2 regions of the Clostridium sp. LXY-7 genome follow, and region 2 is predicted to be linked to the other one. Evidence: riboswitches for the same ligand, from Rfam matches in the RefSeq annotation. Region 2 holds a riboswitch; the other holds the start of a gene.

Region 1 (10,066 bases), on a different contig from region 2:
CATATGCTTCAATGAAAGCTTTAGTTGAGAGTATTAGTAAAGAGCCAGTACTTGTTGAAGAAGCTCCAGGTTTCGTAGTAAACAGAATACTAGTACCGATGATTAATGAAGCTGTTTGTATATTTGCAGAAGGAATAGCTAGTGCAGAAGATATAGACAAAGCTATGATGCTAGGAGCAAATCATCCAATGGGACCATTAGCTCTTGGAGATTTAATTGGACTAGATGTTTGCTTAGCTATAATGGATGTATTATATAAGGAAACAGGAGATTCTAAGTATAGAGCTCATAACTTATTGAGGAAATATGTTAGAGCAGGATTATTAGGAAGAAAAACCAAAAAAGGATTCTTTGATTATAATAAATAGAATAAATAAAAGGAGATTATGTAAACATAATCTCCTTTTATTTATTTATATATAGATTGTAATAATGGAACTACATAATGCAAATAGGCTTAAATATAAAATTGGATTAATTAGGGCTGCATATTAGTCCTATTAAAAGTATATAGTGGTAATGGTGTAATTTAATTTTAATAATATTTTAAAGCTCGGTTATAGCTTGATTAATAATTGACAATGTAACATAAATTATTTACTATCATAAATAGTCGAAATAATAAAATAATTGTGAATTATATTAATTATTGCATAAATCATATTGAAATTTACTGTGAAAGTAATATAATTAAGTTGTAAATTAGTTATATTTTTAACTAATTCAATTATAATAAATTTCATGGGAGGGAATAATTATGAACAGATTTACATTACCAAGGGATATTTATTATGGGAAAAATTCTTTAGAAGTATTAAAAACCTTAACAGGTAAAAAGGCTATAATTGTTACAGGTGGAAGTTCAATGCAGAAATTTGGTTTTTTAGATAAAGTTAAGAAATATCTAGAAGAAGCTAAAATTCAAGTTGAACTTTTTGAAGGTGTAGAACCAGACCCGTCCATAGAAACTGTTATGAGGGGCGCTGAGGCTATGAGAAGTTTTCAGCCAGATTGGATAGTTTCAATTGGAGGAGGCTCTCCTATAGATGCAGCAAAGGCTATGTGGGTATTTTACGAGTATCCTCAGCTAACTTTTGATGATATAAAAAATCCGTTTACAATTCCTACTCTAAGAAATAAAGCAAGATTTATTGCCATACCATCTACTAGTGGAACAGCAACAGAGGTTACTGCTTTTTCAGTAATTACGGATTATAAGAAGAAAATTAAGTATCCATTAGCTGACTTTAATATCACTCCAGACATAGCTATATTAGATTCTGAAATTGCAATGAAGATGCCTAAGACATTAACAGCACATACTGGAATGGATGCACTAACTCATGCAATAGAAGCTTATGTAGCAGCATTAAGGTCACCATTCTCAGACCCATTAGCAATGAAGGCCATAGAAATGGTAAATGATAATATGATTAATTCATATAATGAAGATGAAGTAGCTAGAGATAGTATGCATATAGCACAATGTTTGGCAGGAATGGCGTTTTCTAATGCGCTATTAGGGATTACTCATTCCATGGCACATAAAACGGGAGCAATATTTGATATTCCACATGGATGTGCTAATGCTATATACTTACCATATGTTATAGATTTTAATAAAAAAGTGTGCATGGATAGATATGCCCAAATAGCTAAAAATATGGGCTTAAACGGAAATAGTGATGAAGAATTAGTAGATGCTCTTACTGAGGCTATTAAAAAATTATGTGTAACTATGGACATACCGACTACATTAAAAGATTATGGAGTTTCAGAAGAAAATTTTAACAAAAATCTACAATATATATCAGAAAATGCCATAGCAGATGCTTGTACCGGGTCTAATCCTAGAGAAATTTCAGTAGAAGAAATGAAAAAATTATTTAATTGTATATATAATGGAGTAAAAGTAGATTTCTAATACTAAAAAATAGACTGTAGGCTTAATGTTTGCAGTTTATTTACTTACATATTGGAACAACTAATAACATGAAGTGATAAAGGTTAGAATTCAATTAAAGAAATAAAAAAAGAATAGAATAATATAAAAAGAATTTGAAATATTTTGACAATGATTTTTAAAGAGGTTGACTAAATTTATTTAAAATTATAGAATATAAGTGATAAAAGTAAATATTATGTGAATGAAAATTATTAGAGATACCTTTTTATTAGAGGTAACCGAAGAAGAAATGAATAATAGTACTATGGATTATTCAAAAGCTTTCAGGTTTTGAATAATAATTGGACACGCTCCTGGAGAGACTCAATATGAGCATCGAAGAAGCAACCTAAAATTATTTGGGGAATCTTTCAGATAAAAGGACAGGTGAAAATAGTATTATTTGATGCTTTTTGACTGTCCATTTTTTATGTTTTTAATAAGGCATATTTTTGACTTGTTATTTTATTTCATATACCTAAAGCTTTTAAAAAGCTTACACTAGTAATAATTATATAAATTAAATAACCAATTATTTAATATGGAGGAAAGTAATATGTATAAGATTATTGAGAAGAAAATGTTAGCTCCTTCAATTTTTTTAATGAGAATTGAAGCTCCAAGAGTAGCAAAATCAGCTAAACCGGGCCAATTTATAATAATAAGAATGGATGAGAAGGGTGAAAGAGTGCCTTTAACAGTATGTGATACAAATCCAGAAAATGGAACTGTTACGATAGTTGTTCAAACTATTGGATGTACTACAAAAGAAATGCAAAATTATGAAGAAGGAGATAGCTTCTACGATTTTGTTGGACCGCTAGGTATGCCTTCAGAATTATTACATGAAGATTTAGAAAGTTTGAAAAATGAAAAAATCATATTTATTTCAGGTGGTGTAGGAGCTGCTCCTGTATATCCTCAAGTAAAATGGCTACATAATAATGGAATTAAAGCTGATGTAATTATGGGATATAAAAACAAAGAAATGGTTATTTTAGAAGAAGAAATGAAATCTGTAGCAGATAATGTTTATGTAACAACAGATGACGGATCATATGGATTTAAAGGAATGGTTACAAATCAGCTAAAAGAATTAGTGCAGAATGAAGGCAAGAAATATGATTTAGTAATCGCAATAGGGCCAATGATAATGATGAAGTTTGTATGTAAGTTAACAGAAGAGCTAGGCATTAAAACTATAGTAAGTATGAATCCAATAATGGTAGATGGAACAGGAATGTGTGGAGCTTGTAGAATTACAGTTGGAGATGAAACTAAATTTGCTTGTGTTGATGGACCAGAATTTGATGGCCATAAAGTGAATTTTGATGAAGCATTAAAGAGATTAACAATGTATAAGAACGAGGAATGCACAAAAGACACCATTGATACAAACTGTAAAAGAGGAGGAAATCAGTAATGGATAGAATGAAGAGAACTCCCATAAGTGAACAAGATGCAAAAGTAAGAGCTACAAACTTTCAAGAAGTTTGTTTGGGATATACTAATGAAGAAGCAATACAAGAAGCTTCAAGATGTCTAAACTGTAAAAATAAGCCATGCGTATCTAAATGTCCTGTAGCTATAGATATACCTGAATTTATACAACATGTAAAAAATGGTGACTTTGCAGAAGCTGCAAGAGCATTAGATAAATACACAGCACTTCCAGCAGTATGTGGAAGAGTTTGCCCACAAGAATTACAATGTGAAAGCAAATGTGTATTAGGGATTAAAGGAGAAGCAGTAGCTATAGGAAAACTTGAGAGATTTGTTGCAGATTGGTCTAGAGAAAATAATTTAGACTTAACTATGGCAATAGAAAAGAAAAATAAGAGAGTTGCGGTAATAGGTTCAGGTCCAGCAGGGGTTACTTGCGCTGGTGATTTAGCTAAGATGGGTTATGATGTAACTATATTTGAAGCACTACATGAACCAGGTGGGGTTTTAGTTTATGGAATTCCAGAATTTAGATTACCAAAAGAAACTGTAGTTAAACATGAAATAAATAACCTAAGAAAATTAGGAGTTAAAATAGAGACAAATGTGGTTGTAGGTAAAACTGTTACTATAGATGAGTTGTTAAATGATGAAAAATATGAAGCAGTATTTATAGGTTCAGGAGCAGGTCTTCCTAAATTTATGGGAATTCCGGGAGAGAATTTAAATGGAGTATTTTCAGCTAATGAATTCTTAACAAGAAACAACTTGATGAAAGCCTTCAAAAATGAATATGCTACACCTATAAAATCAGGAAAAGTAGTAGCTGTTGTTGGAGGCGGAAACGTTGCTATGGATGCTGCTAGAACTGCATTAAGATTAGGTTCAGAAACACATATAGTATATAGAAGAAGTGAAGCTGAACTTCCAGCTAGAGTTGAAGAAGTTCATCATGCAAAAGAAGAAGGCATAATAATGGACTTGCTTGTTAATCCGGTAGAAATACTTGGAGATGAGAATGCATGGGTTAAAGGTATGAAGTGTGTTAGAATGGAGCTTGGAGAGCCTGATGAATCAGGAAGAAGAAGACCTCAAGTAGTTAAGGGTTCTGAGTTCATATTAGAGTGTGACACAGTAATAATGTCTTTAGGAACTTCACCGAACCCATTGATTCCATCTACTACTGAAGGATTAGATATAAATAAATATAAATGTATTGTAGCAGAGGAAGATACCGGATTAACATCAAAAGAGAATGTGTATGCAGGTGGAGATGCTGTTACAGGAGCGGCAACAGTTATACTCGCTATGGAAGCCGGTAAGAAAGCTGCAAAAGCAATAGATGAAAAACTTTCTAGTCTATAATTTAGAGTATAAGATATAAAATATATTATAATATTATGCTAGATTTTAAAACTAAATTTGAATTTTAAAATTCAAGATCTCTAGATGTATAAAAACATCTTTGAAAGTAAATAAAAAGCTTTTAAAGATGTTTTTTTTATAGTATAAATAAAGATAAGGATTATGTTAATAATAATGGGGAGGGGTATAATGCTATTAGATAAGGTTAAAAAGTTTTATAGTGAGGAATATGATTTAAACTGTTCAGAAACAATGCTATATGCTGCTAACGAAGAATATAACCTAAATCTTACAAAGGAAACTTTTAAAGTTATGGCTGCATTTGGTGGTGGAATGGCAGTTGGGAGCACTTGTGGTGTAATAACGGGAGCTATATCAGTATTTGGATTATTATTTACTGTAGATAGAGCTCATGAAAGTGATAGAGTTAAGTCACTGACAGCTGAATTTATAGAAAGCTTTATTAATGAATGTAATACAGATAATTGTTTAAAATTAAAAGAAAGATATAGAGATGAAGAAACAAGATGTTTTAAAATTATAGAAAAGGGTGCTATTATATTAGATAAAATTATCAAGAGAGAATTAAATACATAAAATATGTGAAAAGAATAATTTATAGGGATAGTGCTGAGAATATTCTTAGCACTATTTCTATAAAATTGATTTGAAAGGCTGTGATAGATAATGGATTTTACAGAAGTAATACAAGGGGAAAGTAGTATTATATTAAAGAATGTAAGGAATTTTGAGTTACCACATATATTTGATTGTGGACAATGCTTTAGATGGAATAGACAAGAAAACGACAATTATATAGGTGTGGCTTTTGGTAAAGTTATAGAAATTGAAAAAAGAGGCACTGATGTTATCATATATAACACTAATTTAGATGACTTTAATAATATATGGTGTGAATATTTTGATTTAAGTAGAGATTATGAAAGTATAAAGGATGAATTAAGTAAAGATGAACTATTAAAGAAGGCTGTGGAATTTGGTAAGGGTATTAGAATATTGAAACAAGATCCTTTTGAAATGTTAATCTCCTTTATAACTTCTGCAAATAATAGAATTCCCATGATAAAAAGAGCTATAGAAAATATTAGTAAAACTTATGGAAGTAAGCTTGAGTATAAAGGGAAAGCTTATTATGCATTCCCTAGTGTAGATCAATTAAAGGATGCAACTATAGAAGAGATAGATACCTTAGGGGTAGGGTTTAGAAGCAAATATATAATGAAAGCTATAGAAGATTTAAAAAATAAAAAATATAATCTGAAAGATATAATGTCAGGTAATGATGATGAATGTCATGATGGATTACAGAGTTTTAGTGGGGTTGGTCCCAAAGTAGCTGATTGTATAATGTTGTTTTCTATGGAGAAATACTCTGCATTTCCTGTAGATGTTTGGGTTAAAAGAGCTATGCAATTTTTTTATTTGGCGCCAGATGTATCACTTCCTAAAATAAGGACTTTTGGAAGAGAGAAATTTGGAGAATTGTCTGGATTCGCACAACAATATCTATTTTATTATGCAAGGGAAAATAATATAAAAATAGGCGAGTAAACACATTGTACAAAATCTGGATAAAGGGGGAATATTAAGTAATGAACAAAAATAGAAGTATTAAAAAATACATATGGCAAGGATTTATCTGGACGGCTGTAATAGTATTGATAGGTATGGCGTACTATTATTTTTCAAATAGGTTTACTGTTTTTAAAGATCCATACGCTTTAAAGGATCTTATATTATCCTTTGGGCATTATAGTATGATAGCCTTTGTATTGATTCAAGTACTTCAAGTTATTGTATTTTTTATTCCAGGAGAAGTAGTGCAGATTGTAGGAGGATATGTATTTGGACCAGTTCTTGGTTCTATACTATCATCAATAGGAATAATAACTGGAAGTGTGCTAGGTTATTATATAGCTAGAACTTTGGGTAAAAAGTACATAAATAATTTGATAGAGAGAAAGAATCTTACTAGAATCAAGAAAATATTAGATACTGGAAGTAATAATCTTGTAATATTTATTATATACTTTATTCCTGGTATACCTAAAGATATATTAGTATATGTAGCAGGAATTTCGAAAGTAACAATAAAGGATTTTATAATATATTCATCTCTTGGTAGAGTTCCATGGATAATTGTATCAGCATTTTTTGGTCATGGAGTACATAATCAAAACTACGCATCAGTTATAACTATTGCAATAATTGCATCTTTACTCTTTATTATAGGAATTTTTAAAGGAAATAAAATTATAGACTTCTTTCATAGAGTAATTAAGAAAAAAAAGAAGAAATCATGAGAGAATAAGAGGTAATCATATGTATTCATAGATTACAGCGTAATTTTAAGGTTTTATCAACATTCATACATTTGATAATACTAGCATATTTCTTTATTATAATAGTATAATTAGCACTCGATGAAGATGAGTGCTAATAGAACGGATTAGAGTTAATAATAAAATATATTACATTGAGGTATAGGAGGTTTTTTTATGAATATTAGACCACTTGGTGACAGAGTTGTTATTAAAAGACTAGAGGCAATAGAAACTACAAAGAGCGGAATTGTCTTAACGGGAGCAGCTAAAGAAAAGCCACAAGAAGCTGAGGTTGTTGCAGTAGGACCAGGAACAGTTTCTCACGGAAAAGAAATAAAAATGGAAGTAAAAGTAGGAGACAAAGTATTATTCTCTAAATATTCTGGAAATGAAATTAAATTTGAGGATCAAGAGTATATAATTTTAAAACAAGAAGATATATTAGCGGTTATTGAATAATAAATTTAGATTAATAGTAGGAGGGTTATTATGGCAAAGAGTATTTTATTTGGTGAAGAAGCAAGAAGATCAATGCAAAGAGGGGTAGACACTCTTGCAGATACAGTTAAAGTTACATTAGGGCCAAAGGGAAGAAATGTAGTATTAGATAAAAAGTTTGGATCACCACTTATAACTAATGATGGTGTTACTATAGCTAGAGAAATAGAACTTGAGGATGCATATGAAAATATGGGAGCTCAACTAGTTAAAGAGGTAGCTAATAAAACTAATGATGTAGCTGGAGATGGAACAACTACTGCAACAGTTTTAGCTCAAGCAATAATAAGAGAAGGATTAAAAAATGTTACCGCAGGCTCAAATCCTATGTTAATAAGAAACGGTATCAAATTAGCAGTTGATAAAGCTGTTGAAGAGATTAAAAAACATTCTAAGCAAGTAGACGGAAAAGAAGATATAGCAAGAGTTGCAGCTGTTTCAGCATCAGATGAGGAAATAGGAGCATTAATTGCTACAGCTATGGAAAAAGTAGGTAATGAAGGTGTTATTACTGTTGAAGAATCTAAAACTATGGGAACAGAACTTGATGTAGTTGAAGGAATGCAATTTGACAGAGGATACTTAAGTGCATACATGGTAACAGATACAGATAAGATGGAAGCTAATTTAGATGATCCATATATATTAATAACAGATAAGAAAATAAGCAATATACAAGAAATATTACCAGTTCTTGAGCAAATAGTTCAGTTTGGTAAGAAATTGTTAATAATTGCTGAAGATGTAGAGGGAGAAGCAATAGCTACATTAGTAGTTAATAAATTAAGAGGTACATTTACATGTGTAGCTGTTAAGGCTCCAGGCTTTGGTGACAGAAGAAAAGAAATGCTTCAAGATATAGCAATACTTACAGGTGGAACAGTTATTTCTGAAGAATTAGGCCACGATTTAAAAGATACTACAGTAGAAATGCTTGGAAGAGCTGAAAGTGTAAAAATTTCTAAAGAAACAACTATAGTAGTTAATGGTAGAGGAAATAAAGCTGATATAGACAGTAGAGTTAACCAAATTAAAAAGCAAATAGAAGATACAACTTCTGAATTTGACAGAGAAAAATTAAATGAAAGACTTGCGAAGCTTGCAGGGGGAGTAGCTGTAATCAAAGTTGGAGCTGCTACAGAAACAGAATTAAAAGAAAGAAAACTTAGAATAGAAGATGCTCTTGCAGCTACAAAAGCAGCAGTTGAGGAAGGAATAGTAGCTGGTGGTGGTACAGTATATATTAATGCTATAGAAGCGGTTTCTGAATTGACATCTGATATATCAGAAGTTCAAGTTGGTATAAACATCGTTAAAAAAGCATTAGAAGAGCCATTAAGACAAATAGCTACAAATGCTGGAGATGAAGCTTCAGTAATAGTAGAAAGAGTTAGAACTTCAGGTGTAGAAGTTGGATATGATGCTTTAAGAGGAGAATTTGTTGATATGATCAAATCTGGTATAGTTGATCCAACTAAGGTTACTAGAAGCGCATTACAAAATGCAGCATCAGTAGCAGCAACATTCTTAACAACAGAGGCTGCAGTTGTAGATATTCCTGAAAAGAATCCAGCACCAATGGGTGGAGCTCCAGGAATGGGAATGGATGGAATGTACTAGAATTAAATACAAGAAAAGAGTACTCATAGATGGGTACTCTTTTTTTATGATTATATATTGAAAAGACATTGTGTTAACGAGATAGCACAATGTCTTTTATCATAATAGAAATAAAATTGAAACAATATAGATAAGTTGTAATTAAGTTTCTACATTATTGAAATCTATATAAAGGAAGAATTTAAATGTGTCGTTACCTATATTTGATATAAGATTAGAAAACTAAATTAAAATAATTTACATAATATACAGAATATGTAATAATATATAATACACAGGCTGATGTATATAAATTTATAATTAGTTATAAAGTAATTGATTATGAATTTAAATGGAGTAGGTGTATTTCGGCTATTTTTTTATGCAAAATCATAAATAAAATACAATAATGAAATTCAAAATATAAATTTAAATACTATAGTTAAAATAAAATTAAGGAGAGTAAGTATGGAGATTATAGTTTTCATATTTGGAATTGTAATAGGAAGCTTTTTGAATGTATGTATTTACAGGATTCCTAAGGAGGAATCTATAGTATCTATGCAATCCCATTGCAGAAATTGTGGAACACAGATAAAAGTGTATGACTTAATACCTATATTAAGCTATGTATTGTTAAAAGGAAAATGTAGAAATTGTAAAGTAGCGATATCTTATATATATCCATTAATTGAATTAGTTACTGGAGTTTTATTCCTTTTGATATATTTAACCTATGGATTTTCATTTTTAGCTTTTAAATATATAGTTTTAATTTGTTTTTTAATTGTTATTAGCATTATAGATTTTGAAACTAATTACGTATATTCAAATACAACGTATTTAGGTATTATACTAGGAGTAATTTTTA
Region 2 (10,066 bases):
CAAGGGAAAAAGGTTATGAAAGTGCTAAAGTTATAGTTGGAGGAGAATTTGTAGACGATATAGGAGGTGGAATATGTCAAGTATCTAGTACTTTATATAACACTATACTTAAAACAGAATTACAGGTAAGTGAAAGAAGAAATCATAGTAAGCCAATTAAGTATGTACCACTAGGCCAAGATGCAATGATTTTCTACGGATATTCTGATTTTAAATTTATAAACACCTATGACTTTCCTATCTACATAGAAGGTAAAATTACTAATAATACAGTAACTTTTAAGTTATATTGCAATTCTGATGTGGCTGGAAAGGCTTATGTGGTAAAAACACCTGTAGTAAAAACTATTCCCCCTAAAATAAGGTTTATATATGATTATAATTTGAGAAATGGGGAAACAATCATAGAAGAAAATGGGAAAAATGGTTATATGCTTGAGACTTACAGAGAAACATATGAAAACGGTAAATTAATAAATAAAGAGTTAATAAGTAAGAGTAAATACAATGAGAAAGATCAAATAATCAGAAAAGGTCGATAATATATAACCTTCTTCTTTCTTTTATAGGGAAAGAAGAAGGTTAATTTGTTAAAAAAGAAAAAAAGGAAAAATCCTGTATAAGTAGAATAAATATACTATTGCATTTTAAATATAAGGAGGTTGGTTATGAATAACTATATAGCATGCATTGACAGTATAGTAGATAACGTTGAAAAGGTAGTTTTAGGGAAAAGAAGTGAGATTTTTAATTTATTAAAAGGTATAATAGCTGGAGGACATATATTGATTGAAGATGTACCTGGAGTTGGAAAAACTACATTAATAAAAGCTATAAAAGCTACTTTTGATTTGACCTTTAGTAGAATTCAATTTACTCCAGATTTACTACCATCTGATATTACAGGTGTATCTATATATAATAGCAGTAATGGGGAATTTATCTTTAAGAAGGGACCAATATTTTCCAATATAGTATTAGCGGATGAAATAAATAGAACATCGCCTAAAACTCAATCTGCACTCTTAGAGGTAATGGAAGAACTTCAAGTATCTGAGGGCGGGAGTACATATAGTTTAGAAGCTCCTTTTTTTGTTATGGCTACTGAAAATCCTATTGAATATGAGGGAACTTTTCCATTGCCAGAAGCTCAATTAGATAGATTCATGATTAAATTAAATTTAGGATACCCAGGTAAAGAAGAAGAGATATCAATATTAAATTTATATAGAGAGAAAAATCCATTGGCCACATTAAAGCCTGTGGCTAGTAAAAATGATATTTTAAACTTACAGCAGGCAGTTAGGAATGTAAGTGTTAATAGAGAAATAAATAAATATATAGTTAATATAGCAGATGGAACAAGGAATCATGTAGATATAGCATTAGGTGTAAGCACAAGAGCCACCCTAGCACTTCAAAGAATTTCACAGGCAACAGCTCTCATGAAGGGAAGGAATTATGTTATACCAGAAGATGTAAAAGAAAATGTGGAATTAGTGTGGTGCCATAGAATAATATTAAAAAATAGCGCAATTTCAAAAGGGTTAAAACCAGAAAAAGTATTATCTGAGTTACTAAAAGTAATACCAACGCCTAAGGTGAGTACAAATGATTAAGTTAAGGAAATCTTATATATTTGTACTTTTATTATCCTTAGGATTTGCTGTTTTTTCTGGAGGAAATTATCCTTATGTTATATTTTATACTGTTCTCTTAATGGGAGTATTTTCTTTAATATATGGAGAGGTAATTATGGAAAATATATACATAAAAATGAAATTTGATAAGATGGAGAGTATAGTAGGGGATGAGATAAAAACAACATTAAAAATAGAAAACTATTCTATAATGCCTATACCCTATCTAGAGATATTAAATTCATTCTTAATGGAAAACACGTATAGATATAATGGGGAAGTATTTTCTTTAAATATGAATTCTAATAGATTAATAAATAGAAGTGTAACTATCAATAAAAGAGGAGTATTTTCAGGCGGAACAACTTATGTGGTGATAAAAGATTTATTTGGATTAATTAAGTGTAAGGGTGAATATAAAAGTAATGGCTTAGTAAAGGTTTATCCTAGAATATATGATTTGCCTAATATCTATATAAAGGGAACAAATTATAAAAATCCAATTGTTAAAAATAGAAGTATGGGACGATATAATGGAGATAGTCTTGATAGTATAAGGGATATAAGAGAGTATCAGATTGGAGATAATGTTAAAAAAATTCATTGGAAGCTTACAGCAAGGCAAGGTAAAATTTTTGTGAAAAATTATGAAAGTGAAGAAGAAGCACTTGTCAATATCTTTGTTGACATGAGAGAAAAGCCTTATTATTTAGATAATGATGGAAAAGTAGAAGAACTGATGATAGATTTCGCCTTATCTCTTATACGTAATCAATTACGAAACAATATAAAGCCATATGTATATTTGTGTAACAGTGAAGCTAAAAGTGAAAAAATATATGGAGCTATGGAATATATGATGCTAAAAGAATATCTTTTAACTCATTATAGCGATGGAAAGCAAGAATTGGAGAAATTCATTCAAAATGGATTGACCAATATACAAAGAAAATCATCGTTAGTTATCATAACCAGTGATCTAAGCCAAAAGAATATGGAATATTTTTTGGCTTTAGCACTTTCAGCATATAAGGTTACTATATTTTATTATGAAAATCCGAAGGAATCCCAATTAAAGAACTTTGATACTTTTATTCAAAGAGGTATAGAATTTTATAGTATAATGGATTTATTACATTATAAAGGGAATTAGGTGTAAGTATGAGAAAAGAAAGAGAATATGGTTTAACCATAGCTATTGTTCTACTGAATTTATTGTTACTATTAAAATTAATCATAGAAAGCTTTCAGATAACAAATGTGAATTATATGTTTTTGATAATTTTAGTTTTACTCTCTATAACAATATTTTTAATGTATAAAAAGTATTTGTACAATAAAAAGCGTAAATTTATATGTTTTTTATTTGTAATTTTTATAGGGGGATATATAATATATAAAAATCAAAATTTGATTATTGAAGAGCTTAACTTTTTATGGGTTAATATAAAAGCTATAAATCAGGCAGCGCTATATGAGAGGAAAACAAATTATAGTCAATTTACGCATTTATTTATAATGATAATTCCGATAATAACATGGCTTATGTTTGTTGTTAACATTAAATTTAAGAATTTTATATTATTATTTAATGGACTAGTATTTTTATTATTTTGGTACTTAATATTAAATAAGTATGTTTTAAATAATCTAAATTGGTTCATATATGTGTGTATAATAACCATAATACTTAATCAACATGTCAGTAATAGCAATGAGGTTAAGGCAAGAGAACTGAAAAGTAGTATAAACATTAAACATATAATAATAAGCTCAGTGGTTATATCAGTAATTATTACAAATATAATTAAAATACTCCCTCAAGAAGCAAAGGGAAATACTGTAGAAGGAATTATAACGCAGTTTGAAAATAGGTTTGCTAAAAAAGATTCAGGAAACGGCGATGCACTATTAGCAGCAGAGCAAGGTTCTTACAATTTAACTTATTCAGGATATAGCGATAGTACTAAGAGATTAGGAGGGCGCATTAAGCTAGATAAGAAGGAAGTATTTAAGGTTAAATCAGATGCTAGCTACTATTTAAAAGGCACAGTTAGAGATTATTATAATGGAATATGTTGGACGTCAACACAAAGTACAAAGGAACTAAAGAAAAAAAGTAAAGATTATAATTTTTACACATCGAATTTAAGAAATGATAAAGAAGGGATAGATGATAGATATTTTAAGATAAAGAAAAAGAGTCTTACAATTTATCCTTCAAATACGCTTCAGGCCACATCTTTTTTTACTCCTAATAACACTATTAATATAAATAGTGGATATGAAAATATATATTATACAGATATACCTACTTTTTCATCAAATAACTATGTAAAGGAAACTTATATAGTAGACTATTATACCTATAGTAATTATAATAATAAAAGTTATGCACCTTATTTTGAAGGTATAGAAAATGGTGAGAAAATCAAGATTCCTGAAGAGGAAGATTATATATTACCTATGGATATTAAAAATGCTGACACTAAACTATCTAATAGCAGGTTAGAAAAGGTTTTAAACAAATATGAAAAATATTTGCAGATATCTTCTGTGGATGAAAAAGTATTTGAGTTAGTTGAGTCTATAATAAATGAAGAGAAAGAAAGTAAGGGGAGAGAGCTTTCAAATCATGATAAGGCTTTAGCTATAAGAAATTATTTAACAGATAATTATCCTTATACTTTGGATGTGTCAAATGTGCCTGAAGGTAAGGACTTTGTAACTTACTTCTTATTTAGTGAGAAAAAAGGATATTGCACTTACTTTGCTTCAGCCACCACTATGATGTGTAGAATTGCAGGAATTCCTACTAGATACGTAGAAGGTTTTAAAATGAGTGATAAACAAGATGAGACAGGTAAATATGTTGTCACCAATGGAGAAGCACATGCATGGAGTGAAATATTAATCAATCCAGATAGAGATCAATGGATAGTGGTAGATCCTTCACCTACGCCCACAGAACTTGAAGAGCAACAAAAAGAAGAGGAGATTAATAAACCTGATGTTAACGAAAATAATTTAGATAGTAATATAAATACTCCTAATAGAAATAATAAACCGATAATGGAAGAAGAAGGAGATTTTGTAGAGAAGAAAAAAGTGAATAAATTGGTTCTTGTTATAATAACAGTTTTATTGATTTTAGGTATCATAAAATCAATTAATATAATGAGAATAAATAAAGTTATAAATAGTAAAGGTACTACTTCATTATACTTGTATTACCTGCAAAGATTAAAAACTATAGGGATTATAAAACCTACAGGCAGTGGAGATTTAGAATTTGGACATTCAATGAATGAAAATGAATTAAAAAAACGAATACTAGTATTAGTCAATTCTTATTATGAAGAATTTTATGGAGGAGTTGAAGGTAGTAATTTAGATAAAAGAGAATACATTAAATTTATAGAGAGGTATATAAAAAATAGAGATAAATGGTATAAATATATATTATATAAATACCTAATAGTGAAATAGGAGGTCATAATGAAATATAAACTAATATGCGTCGATATGGATGGGACTTTATTAAATAATAATAAGGAAATAAGCAGTAGGAATAAAAAAGCTATAGAAAAAGCTAGTGGATTAGATGTGAAGTTTGCTATTTCTACAGGTAGAATATTTACATCAGCTAATTATTATGCAGATTTAGTTGGACTCAAGGCTCCAATAATTGCGTCTAATGGAGCTTATATAAGAGAAAAAGACATAAATAAAATAATATATAAAAGTTTACTAGGAGTAGACAGATGCAATTTGATATTAAAGATGTTTAAAGCTTTTGATATCGTTCCACACTTTTATACAAGCAATTCAATATATGCAGGGGAAATTGTGCACTCCTCTGCATATTATTCAGCTATTAACAAGAAAATGCCTAAGGAAAGAAGAATTCATATAGAAAAAATAGAGAACTGGGATGATTTATTTTATTCACAAGAGGAAGAACTGCTTAAGGCTGTAGCTATAGATGACGATATCAATAAAATAAGGCAGGCGAAGAATGCATTTTTAAATTTAGAGGGTTTTGAGGTTGTAAGTTCTCTTGAAAATAATTTTGAAGTAATGGTAAAGGGTACATCAAAGGGTCAAGGGGTTAAAATTCTATGTGATTATTATGGATTCACTAGAGATGAAGTCATATGTATAGGGGATAATGAAAATGACTTATCAATGATTGAATTTGCTGGGCTTGGAGTTGCTATGGGGAATGGTGAGGATTTTGTTAAACTTAAGGCAGATTATGTTACAACTTCTAATGAGGATGATGGCGTAGCAAAAGTCATAGAGAAGTTTATATTATGTGAGTAGAAGAATGATTATAATCTAGAAATATTATTGATTACCTATGATATTAAATACATGTGAACAGGTTGAGAATAAAATATTCATACTATACAAAAACTTTACTTGAAAATAGAATTAGAGTATTATAATTTTATGCATATTTTTATAGTTCTATTTATTAGGAGGTTATAAAGTGAATTTAAATATAGTATTGTTTCAGCCAGAAATTCCACAAAACACAGGGAATATCGGTAGAACATGTGTGTTAACAAATTGTAAGTTACATATAATAAAACCCATGGGATTTAGTTTGGATGAAAAAGCAGTTAAAAGGGCAGGACTTGATTATTGGCCACAATTAGAATTAGAAATTCATGAGAGTTATGAAGAACTAAGAGAAAAATATTTGGAGAATACGTTTTATTTTTGCACTACGAAGGGTAGCAAAGCCTATAGTGAAATCAATTTTAAAGAAGGGGACTTTTTGGTGTTCGGAAGAGAATCAAAAGGATTACCAGATTATATAAGAGATGAAAATAAAGATACTCTTATTAAAGTTCCTATGATTGAAACAACAACAAGGTCATTAAATCTCTCCAATACAGTTGCAATTATAGCATATGAAGGATTAAGGCAATTAGGATTTCCTAATATGAAGTAAGGAGAGTGGAATTTTGAACAAGATAAAAATAATAACAGATAGTACTTGTGATCTGCCGAAAGAGTTAATTAAAAAATTAAATATAGAGGTATTACCACTGGAAGTGACGGTAAATAATAAAACATATTTAGATGGTGAAGATATAACAATAAGTGAGTTTTTTGATGAAATGGATAAAAGTGAAGAGTCTCCAAAAACAAGTCAGATAACTCCTGTTAGATTTGAAGAAGTATATTCAAGATATATAAGCGAAGGATACAAAATCATTTCGTTGCACTTATCTTCTAAAATGAGTGGAACTTATCAATCAGCGTGCATTGCTAAAGATATGGTGGATAGTGAGAATATATATGTAATAGATTCTCAAAATGTTACTTGTGGATTAGGAATGCTAGTACTAAAAGCACACAAATTGGTTAGTAAAAATTCTATGAGCGTAGAGGAAATTGTTAAAGAATTAATAAAGACTATACCAAGAATAAAGAGTACACTTAATTTTGAGTCTTTAGACAATCTGGTAAAAGGTGGGAGATTGAGCAAGACACAAGGATTTATAGGTGGACTTTTAGGAATTAAACTAAATTTAGCAGTAGAAAATGGTGAAATGATTGTAAGGGACAAAGTGAGAGGAAGTAAAAAAGCATTAAGATATTTATTAGATTATATAGGCAATCAAGGAGTAAGTAATGAGGTTACTCCTATAGTTTTAAATGCGGCATCTGATGAAGAGAATAGAGATGTTTTAGCTGGTATTATAAATTATTTAATAGAAAACAATATAGAATATATAGAATCAGAAGTTGGATGTGTGGTTGGAACTCATTCAGGTAAAAATGCATGTGGAATATTTTTTATAGAAAAGAATTAGAACTTTTTAAGGGGTTATCTCATAAACTAAAGGAGAAACCTCTTTTTTATAACGTTAAAATTCAAATGGAAAGTTCAATATTTTTTAATAATATTTTATATTTTGAAAATTCTATAATTACTATAGGCAATTCAAATAGTGAAAATTAAAAAATATGTGGAATTTTAATTTATAGTATTGTATACTTTGATTGTAAGATAAATTTATAACAAATGGATGATGTTCGAAGGGAGATAATCTATTAAGTTAGATAGCCGAAGAAGCAAGTGATATTTTAGCCAAAGCTCACGAAACTTTCAGGCAAAAGGACCGAGAACGGACATAACTCTGGAAAGCGAAAAGCACCGAAGGAGTAAAGCTCTCAGGTTCAAATACAGAGGACGTATGGCAATGGTTTTGTCATATGTCCTTTTCGTTGTGTTAAGGAGGTTTTTAAGTGGTAGAGCCATTATTTATTGTTACAAATAATCCAATGTCTAAGATAAAGTTTGAAAGCAAGTACATAGTAGAATTCATAGAAGGACCTCAAATGGATGTAATAAAAAAAGTGAGGGATTATATACATAAAGGTCACAGATTACTAACACATCCACTTATGGGAAGTGTAAAACCTAATGAAACACCATATAGGACCATTTGTGTATCTAAGGATGTAATAATAGGCACAGACCTTAAGTCATTAGACATAATAGAAAATAGTATATATACTACTGAAAAATTTTTAAAGGATTTTAAAACTCCAAATTGGAGTGAAAAAATATTATTAGATTTTCAACTAATAGATTCAGACTTAATAGATCATGCTATTAATTAAGGAGGTAGGAATAATGTCACAAATTTATGATACTATTATAATCGGAGGGGGTCCTGCAGGATTATCAGCAGGATTGTATGCTTCAAGATCAAGAATGAAGACACTACTAATTGAAAGAGCTAAGTTTGGAGGTCAGGCTACAACTACTGACGAGCTTGAAAACTATCCAGGTTCAATAGAAGAGTGTACAGGAACTGCTTTAAGCCAAAGAATGAGAAAACAAGCAGAAGAGTTTGGTACAGAATTTGTAAAAGATGAAGTTGTAGAGGTGGAGTTAGAAGGAGAAGTTAAAACTATTAAATGTAGAGGTGGAGAATATCAAGCCAAAACTATAATTATAGCTACAGGAGCGACTCCAAGGTTAGGTGGATTTAAGAACGAAATTGAATTAAGAGGAAGAGGAGTTTCTTATTGTGCTACATGTGATGCAGACTTCTTTACAGATTTAGATATAGCAGTTATAGGTGGAGGAGACTCAGCTATTACAGAGGCAATATACTTAGCTAAGTTTGGTGAGACAGTAACAGTTGTTCATAGAAGGGATGCACTAAGAGCTGCAAAATCTTTACAAGAGAAAGCTTTCGCGAATCCAAAAATAAAGTTTGTTTGGGATTCTACAGTAGAAGAAGCTAAAGGTGAAGAAATACTTGAAAGCTTAGTTCTTAAAAATGTTAAAACTGGTGAAATTAGTGAATTAGCTGTAAATGGATGCTTTGTATTCGTTGGGTACTTACCAATATCTGAATTATTTAAGGGAAAAATAAATATGACAGATAGAGGAGATATTATCACTGATGAGGAAATGAGAACTAATATTAAAGGAGTATTTGCTGCAGGAGATGTTAGGGAAAAGTCTTTAAGACAAGTTATAACAGCTGCTGCTGATGGAGCTATTGCAGCTACTAATGCAGAGCATTATATAGAAGGGAATCTGCACTAGTTTTATAATAATGTGTAAAATTTAGTGTAAAAAGAAATAATAATATAAAACTACTTATAAGATATGAAGGGAAGGGATTTAAATGTTAGAATTAAACAAAGATAATTTCGAGGCTGAGGTGCTTCAAAGTGATAAACCAGTATTTGTGGATTTTTGGGGAGATAAATGTGAAATTTGTATTGAATTAATGCCAGGGGTTCATGGATTAGAGGAAAAATATTCAGATAAGATAAAGTTTGGTAGCTTAAACATAGGAGGCGCAAGAAGAGTAGCAATAGGACAAAAAGTTTTAGGCTTACCTACTATGAAAATATATAATGGTGGAGAATGTGTAGCTACAATAACTCCAGATAAAATAACTACACTAGCTGATATTGACAACTTTATAAAAGCATATTACGAATCTATTTAGTAAAGGTTTTTAGATGTGGAGGTACAGCCTCCCATCTTGAAATAAAATACCAAAGTGTACCTATTATTTTAGGAGGTGAATGTTTTGCGTCTAGAGATTGGAAATATATTAATAAAAGATCTTCAATTTGGACCAGAAACAAAAGTTGAGAATGGAGTCCTTTATGTAAATAAAGAGGAATTATTAAAAGAGGTATCCGGAGATGAAAAAATAGCTAGTATCAACTTTGATATAGCAAGACCAGGTGAGGAAGTAAGAATAATCCCTGTTAAAGACGTAATTGAACCAAGGGTAAAAGTAGAAGGGGATGGAGGAATATTCCCAGGTTTTATAAGTAAAGTAGATACAGTAGGTTCAGGAAGAACTCATGTTTTAAAGGGTGCTGCTGTAGTTACAACTGGAAAAATCGTAGGTTTTCAAGAGGGAATT

Evidence for each region. A riboswitch is a leader RNA that binds a small molecule or an ion and turns the genes downstream of it on or off. The one in region 2 is predicted to bind glycine.
Region 1: another riboswitch for glycine. It lies ahead of ACI48Q_RS14575 (sulfide/dihydroorotate dehydrogenase-like FAD/NAD-binding protein); the one in region 2 lies ahead of ACI48Q_RS16815 (GrdX family protein).

Annotation. Positions count from the first base shown of each region.
Region 1 covers NZ_JBLLJL010000004.1:288,331-298,396, forward strand. The annotation lists gene ACI48Q_RS14565 (3-hydroxybutyryl-CoA dehydrogenase) at 1-368, shown strand, start outside; gene ACI48Q_RS14570 (iron-containing alcohol dehydrogenase) at 758-1,924, shown strand; glycine riboswitch at 2,250-2,342, shown strand; gene ACI48Q_RS14575 (sulfide/dihydroorotate dehydrogenase-like FAD/NAD-binding protein) at 2,502-3,368, shown strand; gene gltA (NADPH-dependent glutamate synthase) at 3,368-4,753, shown strand; gene ACI48Q_RS14585 (C-GCAxxG-C-C family (seleno)protein) at 4,943-5,350, shown strand; gene ACI48Q_RS14590 (DNA-3-methyladenine glycosylase family protein) at 5,441-6,325, shown strand; gene ACI48Q_RS14595 (TVP38/TMEM64 family protein) at 6,367-7,077, shown strand; gene groES (co-chaperone GroES) at 7,273-7,557, shown strand; gene groL (chaperonin GroEL) at 7,588-9,216, shown strand; gene ACI48Q_RS14610 (prepilin peptidase) at 9,664-10,066, shown strand, end outside.
Region 2 covers NZ_JBLLJL010000005.1:86,390-96,455, reverse strand. The annotation lists gene ACI48Q_RS16850 (VanW family protein) at 1-542, shown strand, start outside; gene ACI48Q_RS16845 (AAA family ATPase) at 669-1,619, shown strand; gene ACI48Q_RS16840 (DUF58 domain-containing protein) at 1,612-2,793, shown strand; gene ACI48Q_RS16835 (transglutaminase-like domain-containing protein) at 2,802-5,129, shown strand; gene ACI48Q_RS16830 (Cof-type HAD-IIB family hydrolase) at 5,139-5,966, shown strand; gene ACI48Q_RS16825 (tRNA (cytidine(34)-2'-O)-methyltransferase) at 6,136-6,603, shown strand; gene ACI48Q_RS16820 (DegV family protein) at 6,617-7,471, shown strand; glycine riboswitch at 7,688-7,793, shown strand; gene ACI48Q_RS16815 (GrdX family protein) at 7,908-8,285, shown strand; gene trxB (thioredoxin-disulfide reductase) at 8,299-9,225, shown strand; gene ACI48Q_RS16805 (thioredoxin family protein) at 9,308-9,637, shown strand; gene ACI48Q_RS16800 (glycine/sarcosine/betaine reductase component B subunit) at 9,722-10,066, shown strand, end outside.